2 regions of the Pseudomonas citronellolis genome follow, and region 2 is predicted to be linked to the other one. Evidence: riboswitches for the same ligand, from Rfam matches in the RefSeq annotation. Region 2 holds a riboswitch; the other holds the start of a gene.
The links. A riboswitch is a leader RNA that binds a small molecule or an ion and turns the genes downstream of it on or off. The one in region 2 is predicted to bind manganese.
Positions count from the first base shown of each region.

Region 1: linked by a shared signal. The riboswitch ahead of PcP3B5_RS04820 (TMEM165/GDT1 family protein) and the one ahead of PcP3B5_RS26495 (sodium:calcium antiporter) in region 2 are both predicted to bind manganese.

Region 1 covers NZ_CP014158.1:1,038,827-1,045,054, reverse strand. Annotated here, with positions in the region: gene PcP3B5_RS04830 (class I SAM-dependent methyltransferase) at 1-190, shown strand, start outside; gene PcP3B5_RS04825 (amino acid permease) at 378-1,781, shown strand; yybP-ykoY riboswitch at 1,821-1,971, shown strand; gene PcP3B5_RS04820 (TMEM165/GDT1 family protein) at 2,040-2,621, shown strand; gene PcP3B5_RS04815 (ketosteroid isomerase-related protein) at 2,708-3,151, shown strand; gene PcP3B5_RS04810 (NAD-dependent epimerase/dehydratase family protein) at 3,605-4,588, opposite strand; gene PcP3B5_RS04805 (M48 family metallopeptidase) at 4,668-5,489, opposite strand; gene PcP3B5_RS04800 (methyl-accepting chemotaxis protein) at 5,682-6,228, shown strand, end outside.
Region 2 covers NZ_CP014158.1:6,042,989-6,049,216, reverse strand. Annotated here, with positions in the region: gene PcP3B5_RS26500 (type 1 glutamine amidotransferase domain-containing protein) at 1-660, opposite strand, end outside; gene PcP3B5_RS26495 (sodium:calcium antiporter) at 765-1,775, opposite strand; yybP-ykoY riboswitch at 1,839-2,008, opposite strand; gene PcP3B5_RS26490 (hypothetical protein) at 2,121-2,372, opposite strand; gene PcP3B5_RS26485 (sensor histidine kinase) at 2,465-3,850, opposite strand; gene PcP3B5_RS26480 (response regulator) at 3,847-4,521, opposite strand; gene PcP3B5_RS26475 (FAD-binding and (Fe-S)-binding domain-containing protein) at 4,763-6,228, opposite strand, start outside.

The DNA of each region.
Region 1 (6,228 bases), 1.9 Mb from region 2:
GCACACCGACTACCAGGCCAGCGAACGCCTGCTGCGCGAAGCCGCGCAACACCTGCGCCCGGGCGGCGAACTGCGCCTGGTGGCCAACAGCTTCCTCAAGTACCCGCCGCTGATCGAACAGCACCTGGGGCCCTGCCGCAGCCTCGCCGAGGGCGACGGTTTCCGCATCTACAGCGCCCGTCGCCCCTGAGCCCGGGCGCCTCGCCGCAGCCCCACTACACTCCACCCAGACCGAAAGGGCGCGCCGGGCCGGCGCGCCTCACGAGCCGAGGATCGCCGTGAAAAGCACCGTGAAAGAAGCCGAGCTGACCTTCGTGAAGTCGCCGGAAAAGACCCCAGCGCACCTGAAGCGTTCGCTCAAGCCCAGGCACCTGAACATGATCGCCATCGGCGGCTCGATCGGCACCGGGCTGTTCGTCGCCTCCGGCAGCACCGTCGCCACCGCCGGCCCCGGCGGCGCGCTGCTGGCCTACGCGCTGATCGGCCTGATGGTGTTCTTCCTGATGACCAGCCTGGGCGAGATGGCCGCCTACATCCCCGATTCCGGCTCCTTCTCCACCTACGGCAGCCGCTTCATCGACGATGGCTTCGGCTTCGCCATGGGCTGGAACTACTGGTACAACTGGGCGGTGACCATCGCCGCGGAACTGGTGGCCGCGCAACTGGTGATGCACTTCTGGTTCCCCGAGGTGTCGGGCATCTACTGGAGCGCCGGCTTCCTGGCCATCATGTTCGGCCTCAACTTCTTCTCGGTGAAGGGCTTCGGCGAGAGCGAGTTCTGGTTCGCGCTGATCAAGGTGGTGGCCGTGGTGATCTTCATCGGCATCGGCCTGGCCAGCATCTTCGGCATCATGCATGGCATCGACTCCCCCGGCTTCAGCAACTTCACCACCGGCGACGCGCCCTTCGTCGGCGGCCTGCAGGCCATGGTCGGGGTGGCGATGATCGCCGGCTTCTCGTTCCAGGGCACCGAGCTGATCGGCGTCGCCGCCGGCGAGTCGGAGCACCCGCACAAGTCGATCCCCATCGCCATCCGCCAGGTGTTCTGGCGGATCCTGATGTTCTACATCCTGTCGATCTTCGTCATCGGCATGCTCATCCCCTACACCGATCCGAACCTGCTCAAGACCGACAGCAGCGACATCAGTACCTCGCCCTTCACCCTGCTCTTCGAGCGCGCCGGCCTGGCCGCGGCGGCCGGGGTGATGAACGCGGTGATCCTCTCGGCGATCCTCTCCGCCGGCAACTCGGGGATGTACGCCTCCACCCGCATGCTCTACACCATGGCCCTGCATGGCCAGGCGCCGCGCCTGTTCCAGCAGATCTCGCAGAGCGGCGTGCCGCGCTACGCGCTCTACGCCACCACGCTGGTCGGCGGGCTGTGCTTCCTCACCAGCTTCATCGGCGACAAGACCGTCTACACCTGGCTGCTCAACACCTCGGGCATGTGCGGCTTCATCGTCTGGCTGGGCATCGCCATCTCCCACTACCGCTTCCGCAAGGGCTACCTGCTGCAGGGCGGCAAGCTGGAGGAGCTGCCCTACCGCGCCAAGTGGTTCCCCTTCGGCCCGCTGTTCGCCTTCGCCCTGTGCCTGGCGATCACCCTCGGGCAGAACTACCAGGCGTTCGTCGGCGAGACGATCGACTGGACCGGGCTGGTCGCCACCTACGTCAGCCTGCCGCTGTTCCTCGTCATCTGGTGGGGCTACCGGCTGAAGAACGGCAGCCGCTTCGTCCGCTACGAGGAGATGGACGTCACCTCCGGCCGCGACGTCGACTGAACGCCGGGCTTGCCCAAGCCGGACGACTTGGGCAGAATGCGCCCCGTCCTAGGGGAGTAGTCTCCCGCGAGCGGTTCCCGCCCTCGCCCGGCACGCGTCAACACACTTGGTCCGCAGACCATGGCGCGCGCGGCCCCAAGGCCCGCAGCAGTCGGGCCCGGGTTTGACAAGACCTATGACACGAGCGATCCGACCCGGGGTGGGCGGATGGCGCGTGTCATTGGTGATTAGTCGACCCGCCCCCTTAGGAAAAGCCTGATGGAATCCCTGTTCGTCCCCATCCTGGTGGTTGCCCTCGCCGAAATCGGCGACAAGACGCAACTGCTCGCCCTCGTCCTCGCCGCGCGCTTCCGCAAGCCCTGGCCGATCATCGCCGGCATCGTCGCCGCGACCCTGGTCAACCACTTCGCCGCCGGCGCCGTGGGCAAATGGGTCTCCACCTTCTTCTCCGAAGCCGCCCTGAGCTGGCTGCTGGCCGCCTCCTTCCTCGCCGTGGCGGCCTGGACCCTGGTGCCGGACAAGCTGGATGACGACGAAGAGGGCGGCCTGAAGAAGTTCGGCCCCTTCCTCACCACGCTGATCGCCTTCTTCCTCGCCGAGATGGGCGACAAGACCCAGGTCGCCACCGTGATGCTGGCCGCGCAGTACCCGCACTTCTGGCTGGTGGTGCTGGGCACCACCATCGGCATGCTGCTGGCCAACGTGCCGGTGGTGCTGGCCGGCAACTTCGCCGCCGAGCGCCTGCCGCTGGCACTGATCCGCCGCCTGGCCGCCTGCGCCTTCGCCGTCCTGGGCCTGGCCGCGGCCTGGCACGCGGCCACGCTGTCCGGGCTGTTCTGACAGCCGCTCCGGCGTGGCGGCCAATGTTGCTGCCACGCCTTCGTCCTACAGTGTTAGCCGTCGTCCCTTCGCTGAAGGAAACAGCCATGACCGACAAGGATCTGAAGCGCCTCGCCCGCCAGCACATCGACCTGAGCTGGAACAAGGGCCGTCTGGCCCTGGCCACCCAGCTGCACAGCCCGGACTTCCTCTACAAGAGTAGCTTCTCCGCCCAGCCCCTGGACAGCGCCGGCTACCGGCAACTGATCGAGGGCATCCGCGCGTCCATGGACGACCTGGAAGTGGTGGTCGAGGAATGCATAAGCGAGGGCCACAAGGTGTTCACCTGGAGCACCCTGGTGGGCACCATCAGCCGCCCCGCCTTCGGCTACCCGGCCAGCGACAAGGTGGTCAGCATCCCCGGCATGGCCCTGTGGCTGTTCAACAGCCAGGGCAAGCTGCAGGAGCTGTGCACGCTGATCGACATGGAAAGCTTCCGCAGCCAGATGGGCCTGCAGAACCGCCCGCTGGCGGAGCAGGCGCTACCCTGAGGCAGCGGCCTTCTCCTGTAGGAGCGCGCCTTGCGCGCGAATCGCGGGCAGGGCCCGCTCCTACAGTATGCGGTAAGGCACGGAGTTTCCCCGTAGGAGCGGACCTTGTCCGCGATAGCCGGACATATCGGCGCGATTCGCGGATAGGATCCGCTCCTACGCCGCCCCACCCACACCATTCCCCTGTAGGAGCGCGCCCTGCGCGCGAAATCGCGGGCAGGGCCCGCTCCTACAGTTTGCGGTAAGGCACGGAGTCTCCCTGTAGGAGCGGACCTTGTCCGCGATAGCCGGGCGTATCGGCGCGATTCGCGGATAGGATCCGCTCCTACGCCGCCCCACCCACGCCATTCCAATGTAGGAGCGCGCCCTGCGCGCGAATCGCGGGCAGGGCCCGCTCCTACAGTTTGCGGTGAGGCACGGTATTCCCCGGCGCAGTCGGCAAGACTGTTGCGCCTACAGGTACCCGTTGGCGCGGAACCAGTCGATGGCCCGCTGCAGGGTGTCTTCCAGCGGCACGTGGCTTTCGAAGCCCAGTTCCTCGCGGGCCTTACGTCCGTCGAGGAACTGCCCGCCGGCCATCACTTCGATGGCGGTTTCGTCCAGCAGCGGCAGCTTGCCGGTCAGGCGGTAGCGCCAGCGGCCCAGGGTGGCCAGGGCGCGGGCGCGGTGCAGCGGCATCGGCTGCGGCGCCGGGCGGCCCAGCAGGTGGGCGATGGTGGCGGTGAGCTCGGCCATCTCCACGTTGTGCCCGGTGAGCAGGTAGCGCTCGCCGATGCGCCCGCGCTCCAGGGTCATCAGCAGGCCGCGCCCCGCCTCGCCGGCATCGATCACATTGCGCCGCCCCGGCACGTAGTGGGACATCTCGCCGCGGCCGATGGCGGTGATCAGGCGCCCGGTGGTCGGGCCCATGTCCAGCTCGCCCAGCACCATGCCGGGAATCCCGATCACCACCGGCAGGCCGCCACGGGCCTGCTCGCGGGCCTGTTCGTCCAGCGCCCACTTGCACATCACGTAGGCGCTCTTGCCGGTGGGCAGGCTCTCGTAGAACAGCCCCTCGTGGCCGGGCAGGCCCTGGGGGTGCGGAGGCATGGCGAAGGCCGAACCGACGTAGAGGATGCGCGGCACCTTGTTGTGCAGGCAGGCCGCGTAGAAATGATTGGTCTGGTCCAGGGCGCTGGCCACCTCCTCCTGCCAGCGGCGCGGCCGCTGCGGGTAATAGCCGGCGCTGAAGATCACCGCGTCGAGCCCGCTCAGGGCGCGCTCCAGCCCCTTGTAGTCGAACAGTTCGGCGACCCGGCACTCCGGCTCCAGGTAGGCCAGGCGCTGGATCTGCGAGGACGGGCGATGGATCAGCACCAGTTGGTGGCCGGCGGCCTTGATGGCGCGCGCGGCGTGGTGGCCGAGGAGCCCGGTGGCTCCGAGTACTGCGATTTTCACTGGCGCTCCCTGGTGGTGGTCGAACCGGCCGCGTCGGCGGCCGGCTGCAACGGATCGACGGCGTCGATCCCCCCGCTCGTCAATTGCGGCCCTTGGCCTGCTCGTACAGCGGCATCACCTTGGGAATGGCGGCCTGCAGGTTGGCCATGCGCGTGCTGTCCGCCGGGTGGGTGCTGAGGATTTCCGGCGGCGCATCGCCACCGGCCTGGCCCATCTTCTGCCACAGCGTCAGCGCGGCCTGGGGGTTGTAGCCGGCGCGGGCGGCCAGCTCCAGGCCGATGAGGTCGGCCTCGGTCTCGTTCTGCCGGCTGTTGGGCAGGGTCAGGCTGTACTGCACCACCTGGTCGGCCAGTTGCTTGCTGGTCTCGCCCAGGCCCAGCAGCGCGCCGCCGAGGTTCTCGCCCATCTGCACGGCGTAGGCGCGGGACATCTGCTCGCGGCCGTGCTCACGCAGAGCGTGGGCGATCTCGTGGCCCATCACCGCGGCGATCTCGTCGTCGCTGAGCTTCAGCTGATCGATCAGGCCGCTGTAGAAGATGATCTTGCCGCCGGGGCCGCAGTTGGCGTTGAGCTCGTCGCTCTTGATCACGTTGACCTGCCAGTCCCAGCCCGGGGCGTCCTGGCGGAACGCACCGGTCTGCGGAATCAGCCGCGCGGCCACGGCCTTGACGCGCTTGGCGTCGCTGCTGTCGTTGTCCAGCTTGCCCGCCGAAGTCGCGTCAGTGAGGGTCTTCTGGTACGACTGCGAGTACATCTGGTCGACCTGCTGGCTCGACAGCATGCTGAACATGTACTGCTTGCGCTCGACGCCGACGGCGCCGCCGCTGGTGGTGTTGACCTGCTGGCACCCGGCCAGGAGCAGGGCGGCGGCCAGGCCGGTGAAGCGGAATAGGCTGGGCATGATGCTCTCCTGAAGCAATGCAATCTCCCTTGGACAGCGCGCAATGGTAGGCCGCCCCCCGATGGCCGGCAACCGCTCCGCAAAGGAGACGACACAAGGGCGTTACAACCCATTACAGGCATTTCCTAAGGAAACTCTGAAGTCCTGCCGATACAGCGGAACAGGCTGTCCCTGGTACGCGAGTATTTCGCCATGAAGTTCAAGTCGATCCAGTTTTCCGTGGTGGCGTTGGCCGGGGCCAGTGTCCTGGCTGTGGTGGCGGCGTTGGTACTCTATGCCCTGTTCGCCGGCGGGCGCACCCAGACGCTGGTGCAGGAGCGCACCCAGGCGCTGCTGGAGAAGGTCATCAACGAACGCCTGGTGGCCCTGGCGCGCGCCCAGGCCAGCCAGATCCAGCGCGAGCTGGAATACCCGCTGACGGTGGTCAAGGGCCTGGCCCAGGCCAACATGCTGATGGACGGCAAGGATGCCGAAGGCAAGCCGCTGCTGGGCATCAGCCGCGGCGAGATGTCCAACCTGCTGCGCCAGACCGTGCAGCAGAACCCCAAGCTGCTGGACGCCTTCGCCGGCTGGGAACCCGGCGCCTTCGCCGGCCCCGACAGCCTCTACGCCGGGCAGACCGGCTCCGGCTACGACGCCAGCGGGCGCTTCATGCCCTGGTGGTACCGCAAGGCCGACGGCAGCCTCACCGTGGAAGCCATGGGCGACACCCTGGAAAGCCAGAAGGTGCTGCCCACCG
Region 2 (6,228 bases):
CACGGCGGCGGCCACCGCTTCGCTCGATGCGGGGTTCTGCCCGGTGATCAGCAGGCGGTCCACTTCCACGTGGCTTTGCCAGTCGTCGGCCTTGGCGTAGCGGCCGCCCTTGGCCTTGAGTTCGCTCTGCACCAGGAAGGGCACTACGGCGGTCAGGCCCACGGCTTCTTCCTCGCTGTTGGAGAAGCCGGTGACGTGGCGGCCCTCGACCAGCGGCTTGCCGTCGCCGTTCTTCACGTGGCGCAGCACGCCGGGGGCGTGGCAGACGGCGGCGACCGGCTTGCCTGCGCTGGCGAAGGATTCGATCAGGGCGATGGAGTACCTGTCCTCGGCCAGGTCCCACAGGGGGCCGTGGCCGCCGGGGTAGAACACGGCGTCGTAGTCGGCTTCGTTCACCTCGGCCAGCTTGCGCGTGTTGGCCAGGGCGGCCTGGGCTTCGGGGTCCTTGCGGAAGCGCTCGGTGGCCGGCGTCTGGGCGTCGGGCTCGTCGCTTTTCGGGTCCAGCGGCGGCTGGCCGCCCTTGGGCGAGGCGAGCGTCAGCTCGGCGCCGGCGTCCTTGAACACGTAGTAGGGCGCGGCGAACTCCTCCAGCCAGAAGCCGGTTTTCTTGCCGGTGTCGCCCAGTTGGTCGTGGGATGTGAGCACTACCAGGATCTTCATGGCCTCTCCTTGCATGCAGCGGTGTGTCGGCAGGCGCCGGCCGGGCGCCTGGCGGAACCGTCAGTTTAGGCGCTGCGCCGTGGCTTGCACGGCGGCGCCGGCGTTCAGCGGCCGAGGGTGATGGCCAGGTAGGCGACGTAGAGCGCGCCGTTGCCCAGCAGCGCCCAGGCGGCGATGCCGTCGTGGCGGGCGTTGAGGCGCAGCCAGAGCGCCGCGCCGAGGGTCACCAGCACCCCTGTGAGCACTTCGATGCGCGGCTGCCAGGGCGTCAGCAGGATGCCGATGGCCGGCAGCAGGGTGCCCTGGAAGACCATGGCGCCGGTGATGTTACCGAAGGCCAGGGTGTCCTTGCCGCGGCGCACCCAGAGGATGCTGTTGACCTTCTCCGGCAGTTCGGTGGCGATGGGGATGATCAGCAGCGAGAGCAGCAGGGCGGAGATGCCGAGCAGATCGGACAGGCCCTCCACGCCGTGGATGAAGCCCTTGGCGCCGAGCACCAGCAGGGCCAGGCCCAGCGCCAGTTGCACGAGGATGGTGACGACGTTGGTCGGCAGGCCCAGGCGCGACAGCAACATGGGGTTTTCCGCCGCGGTGCCGTGGCCGTCTTCCACCAGGTCGCGGGAGGCGCGCAGGGTGAGGGTGATGTAGCCGATGTAGGTGAGCACCAGCAGCAGGCTCAGGCCAATGCGGTAGCTGTGCAGTTGCGAGGGCACGAACATCGCCACCGTGGCCAGGCAGAAGGCCAGGAGGAAGAAGTTGAGGTCGCGCAGCAGGCCGCTGCGCTCGGGCACCAGGCGCCCGCGCAGGCCGCGGCCACGGAGGACGAAGCAGGCCATCAGGCAGGTGGACAGGGTGGAGAGCATCAGCGGCGCGCCGAGGATGGCGCCCACGCCCACTTCTTCGTTGAGCGAGACGTTGCTGGTGCCGGCCACCAGCGCCAGCAGCGGCACCAGGGTTTCCGGCAGGGCGGTGCCGATGGCGGCGAACAGCGAGCCGGTGACGCCTTCGGAGATGCCCAGGCGCTCGCCCAGGTGTTCCAGGGCGTTGGTGAAGAGTTCGGCGGCGATCAGGATCAGCAACAGCATGCCGAGCAGTTCGAGGACGAAGGTCAGCATGGCGCGCGCTCCTCGCGGATGGAGGGCGATTCGGGGCGGAGGCGGTGCATCACGGTGGAACTCCCGGCCGGTGTAGTACCCATGACCATGCGCCTCCCCGGCCGTTGCGGAGGTTGCATGGTCAAAGGTCTTGCCAGGCTTTGCGCTGGCCACGCCATGGCCTGCCGGCCAAGGATGTTGACGTGGTCCCCGCCGGTGTTCCGGGCGGGCGGCTACTCCCCAATGACGCCGGGCATTCTAGCGGATTGCCCGGCGCGCTCAAGGGGTTGTTTCCTCATGTGTCGATTGCCGCGGCCCGGGGCCGCCGCGTTTCCCCGCTCGCGGCGGCGCCCGCCGGGCGTCGGTTCAGCTGCTGGACGAGGCTTTCAGCAGCTTGAGGGCCTTCTCGGTCATGGCCACGCAGGCCTGGGTATTGCCCTGTTCCTGGGCCTGGGCGGCCTTTTCCTGGAGCCGCATGGCCTGCTCCTGCACGCTGTCGCTGCGGTTGGTGCTCTGCATGCTCTCGTCGATTCTCTGCAGGTTGTCGCTGCAGCGGTCGGCGGCGAACACCGGCGACGCGAGCAGCGCAGCACTGATGAACAGGATGGTGGTTTTCATGATGCGGTACCTGTACGGCTGAACATGTCACAGGCGGCGACTCGCCAGGCGAGCGGGGCCTGCACGGTGGACTGCACCGCAGGTGCCGGGGTTCAGGAAAGTTGCGCGGACGGCAGTTCCACCCGCACGCCCAGGCCGCGCCCGTCCAGGCCGGGGTGCAGGCTGATGTGGCCCTGGTGGATTTCCACCACGCGCTTGACGATGGGCAGCCCCAGGCCGCTGCCGCCGGTGCCGGAGGCGACGCCGGGGCTGCGGTAGAAGCGGGTGAAGATGGCGGCCTGCTCGGCGGCGGCCACGCCGGGGCCGGAGTCCAGCACCCACAGCTGCACCTTGCTGCCCTCGGTGCCCAGGCGCACTTCCACGCGGCCGCCCTCGGGGGTGTAGCGCAGGGCGTTGCTCACCAGGTTGCCAAGCATGATGCCCAGCCACACCGGCACGCCCATGACCACGGCGCCCTGGCTCTCCAGGGTCAGTTCGATGCCCTTGTCGATGGCCTGGGGCGCCAGGTCGGCGATGGTTTCCTCGCTGAGCTGGCCGAGGTCGACGCGGGTGAAGGTCTCGTGCAGTTCCTCGTTGTCCAGGCGCGCCAGCAGGAGGATCTGCTCCATCAGCGTGCCGATGCGCTCGACGCTGCGGCTGACCTGCTGCAGGCCGTGGGCGAGCACCGCCGGGTCGGAGGAGCGCAGCGCCACCTGGGCATGGGTGCGCAGGCTGGCCAGGGGCGTGCGGATTTCGTGGGCGGCGTCGCTGGTCAGGCGGCGCTCGGCCTCCATGGCGGTGCCCAGGCGTTCGAGCAGCAGGTTGAGTTCGTTGACCAGGCTGTGCACTTCCACCGGTGCGCGGTTGAGCGCCAGCGGCTGCAGGCTGCGCGCGCTGCGCTGGTGCAGTTGCGCGGTGAGGCTGCGCAGCGGCGCCAGGCCGTTGTTGACGCCGAACCACACCAGCAGGGCCAGCAGCGGCAGGGCCAGCAGCAGCGGGAAGAGGGCGCTGAGCAGCAGCAGGTGCAGGGTGTGGCTGCGGTGGTGGAGGTTTTCCACTACCCAGATGCGCGCGTTTTCGTCGCGGGTGCTCAGTTGCAGGACGCGCCAGGTGATGCCGCCGTGCCTGATTTCGGAGAAGCCGGTCTCCAGGGTTTCCAGGCCCGTGGGCAGGCCGGGCGTGGCGAACAGCGGCTGGCCCTGGTACCAGAGGCTGTAGCCCAGGGCGGATTCGCGCTTGATCAGCGGCAGGCCCTCGATGGCCTTGCGGCTGCGGGCGATCAGCTCGCCCTGGCCGCCAGCGACGTCCACCAGGCGCAGGGCGGCCTCGCCGAAGTCGATCATGTCTTCGTCGTAGAGCCGGTCCACCTGGCGCGAGGCGAGGTGGTAGGTGAGGGTGCCGGCCAGCAGCCAGCACAGCGTCACGCCGCCGATCAGCAGCAGCAGTAGGCGCCGACTCAGCGAGCCGGCGCGGCGCGTGCGGCCGGGCGTGGCGCTCAAGGCGCGTCCTTGGCCGGGCGGTCGATGCCGTAGCCGATGCCGCGCACGGTGCGGATCAGCTCGTTGCCCAGCTTGCGCCGCAGGTGGTGGACGTGGACTTCGATGGCGTTGCTTTCCAGCTCGCCGTCCCAGCCATACAGGGCCTCGACCAGGCGAGTGCGCGAGAGCACCTTGCCGCGCTGTTCCAGCAGCAGGCGCAGCAGGGCGTATTCGCGCGGGGCCAGTTCCACCGGCTCGCCGCCCAGGCTGACCTGGTGGGTGGCCGGGTCCAGGCGCAGCTGGCCGTGTTCCAGCAGCGGCTGGGCGCGGCCGGTGTGGCGGCGGGTGAGGGCGCGCACGCGGGCCAGCAGTTCGTCGAGGTCGAAGGGCTTGCTCAGGTAGTCGTCGGCGCCGGCGTCCAGGCCGGCCACGCGGTCGGCCACCTTGTCGCGGGCGGTGAGGATCAGCACCGGGGTCATGTCGCCGCGCTTGCGCAGGCCGCGCAGCACTTCCATGCCGTCGCGCCGCGGCAGGCCGAGGTCGAGCACCAGCAGGTCGAACTCGTCGGTGGCCAGGGCCTGGTCGGCGGCCACGCCGTCGGTCACCCAGTCCACGGTGTCGCCTTCCAGGCCCAGCCCGGCGCGGATGCCGTCGCCCAGCAGCGGGTCGTCTTCAGCCAGCAGGATTCTCATCTTCACCCCCATTCGCATGCTGTCGCCGAGCAGGATAGCCGCAGCGGCGGCTTCGCGGCAGAGGCTGGCAGGGCTCGCTTAACGTGGAGTTAAGGCCGGCGCTTTTCGTAGGATGGGTTGAGCTTGCGAAACTCATGCGGTGGTGGCGATGGGTATCGCTTCGCTCAACCCATCCTACGGGGAGCTCGCCGGATGGTTGCGTGCCGGGGCAACGGCGGATAACCGCGAACGGTTATTCGCCCTACGGTGCGTCGATCCGCTGCGCCTGCGCGCGGGGGCGGGTTACCCGGTCCACCAGGTAGACCACGCCGTGGTAGTCGATGCCGCTGTGGGCGCTCAGGCCGATTTCGCAGGTGCGGCTGGTGGAGATGCCTTCTTCGCAGTACTGCACCGCGTCCTTCAGGCTGCGCAGCGAGTGGGCGTTGAGTTCCGGGGTGGTGAAGCCCTTGTCGCCGGCGAAGCCGCAGCAGTGGATGCCTTCGGGGATCACCACTTCGTTCGTGCAGCGGCGCACCAGGTCGATCAGCGCCTGGCTTTCGCCCAGGTGCTGGGTGCTGCAGGTGACGTGCACCGCCACCGGTTTGTCCAGCGGCTGGAAGTCCAGGCGTTCGACCAGGAAGCTGCGGATGAACTTCACCGGGTCGTAGATCCGCAGCCGGCTGTCGGCCAGCTCCTGGACCAGGCGCAGGGTGCAGGGGCTGGTGTCGCAGTAGATCGGGTCGAGCCCGCCGCGGCTGGCCTGCAGCAGCGCGGCCAGCAGTTCGTCGCGCTTGTCGTCGGCCTGCTGCTTGTAGCCCTTGGAGGCGAAGGGCTGGCCACAGCAGAGGTTGTCGGCGTTGTCCGGGAACACCACCTGGTAGCCGGCTTTCTCCAGCAACTGGCGGGTCTTGTCGATCAGCGGCACCTGTTCCTCGTCGCCGGCCGCCGGGCCCATGGCGCGTGACACGCAGGCGGTGAGGTAGACCACCCGCGGCTTGTCGGCGATATCGCTGGCTGCCGGCAGGCTGAAGCGCACCGGCTGCGGCATGGCCGGCGTCCACTGCGGCACGCGGCCCTTGCTGGCATGGCTGATGGAGGCGCTGAGGCTGGCCAGGCGCGGGGCGCCGAGCAGCCTGCGCGCGCCGTTGGCGGCATGCAGCATGAAGCGCGCACCTTGCATAGCCGTGGCGAAGTTGCGCGCCAGCCAGGTGGCGGTGCCGGCGTGGCGGGCCTGCTCGCCGCGCAGTTTCTTCACCAGCTCGCCGGTGTTGATGTTCACCGGGCAACGCTGGGCGCACAGGCCGGTGGCGGCGCAGGTGTCGATGCCCTGGTACTGGTAGTCGCGCTCCAGTTGCGTGGTGTCGACGCCGCTGCGGCGCTTGGCCTGGATGTCGCGCCACATGACGATGCGCTGGCGCGGGCTCAAGGTCAGGCCCTTGGACGGGCAGACCGGCTCGCAGAAGCCGCACTCGATGCACTTGTCGACGATCTCGTCGGCGGCCGGCAGCGGCTTGAGGTTCTTCAGGTGCAGTTGCGGGTCGTCGGTGAGGATGACGCCGGGGTTGAGGATGCCCTTGGGGTCGAGCAGGCGCTTGAGCTGCCACATCAGCTGGTAGGCGTCGTGGCCCCATTCCAGTTCGACGAAGGGCGCCATGTTGCGCCCGGTGCCGTGCTCGGCCTTCAGCGAGCCGCCGTATTCCACCGCCACCAGGTGCGCCACGTCGTCCA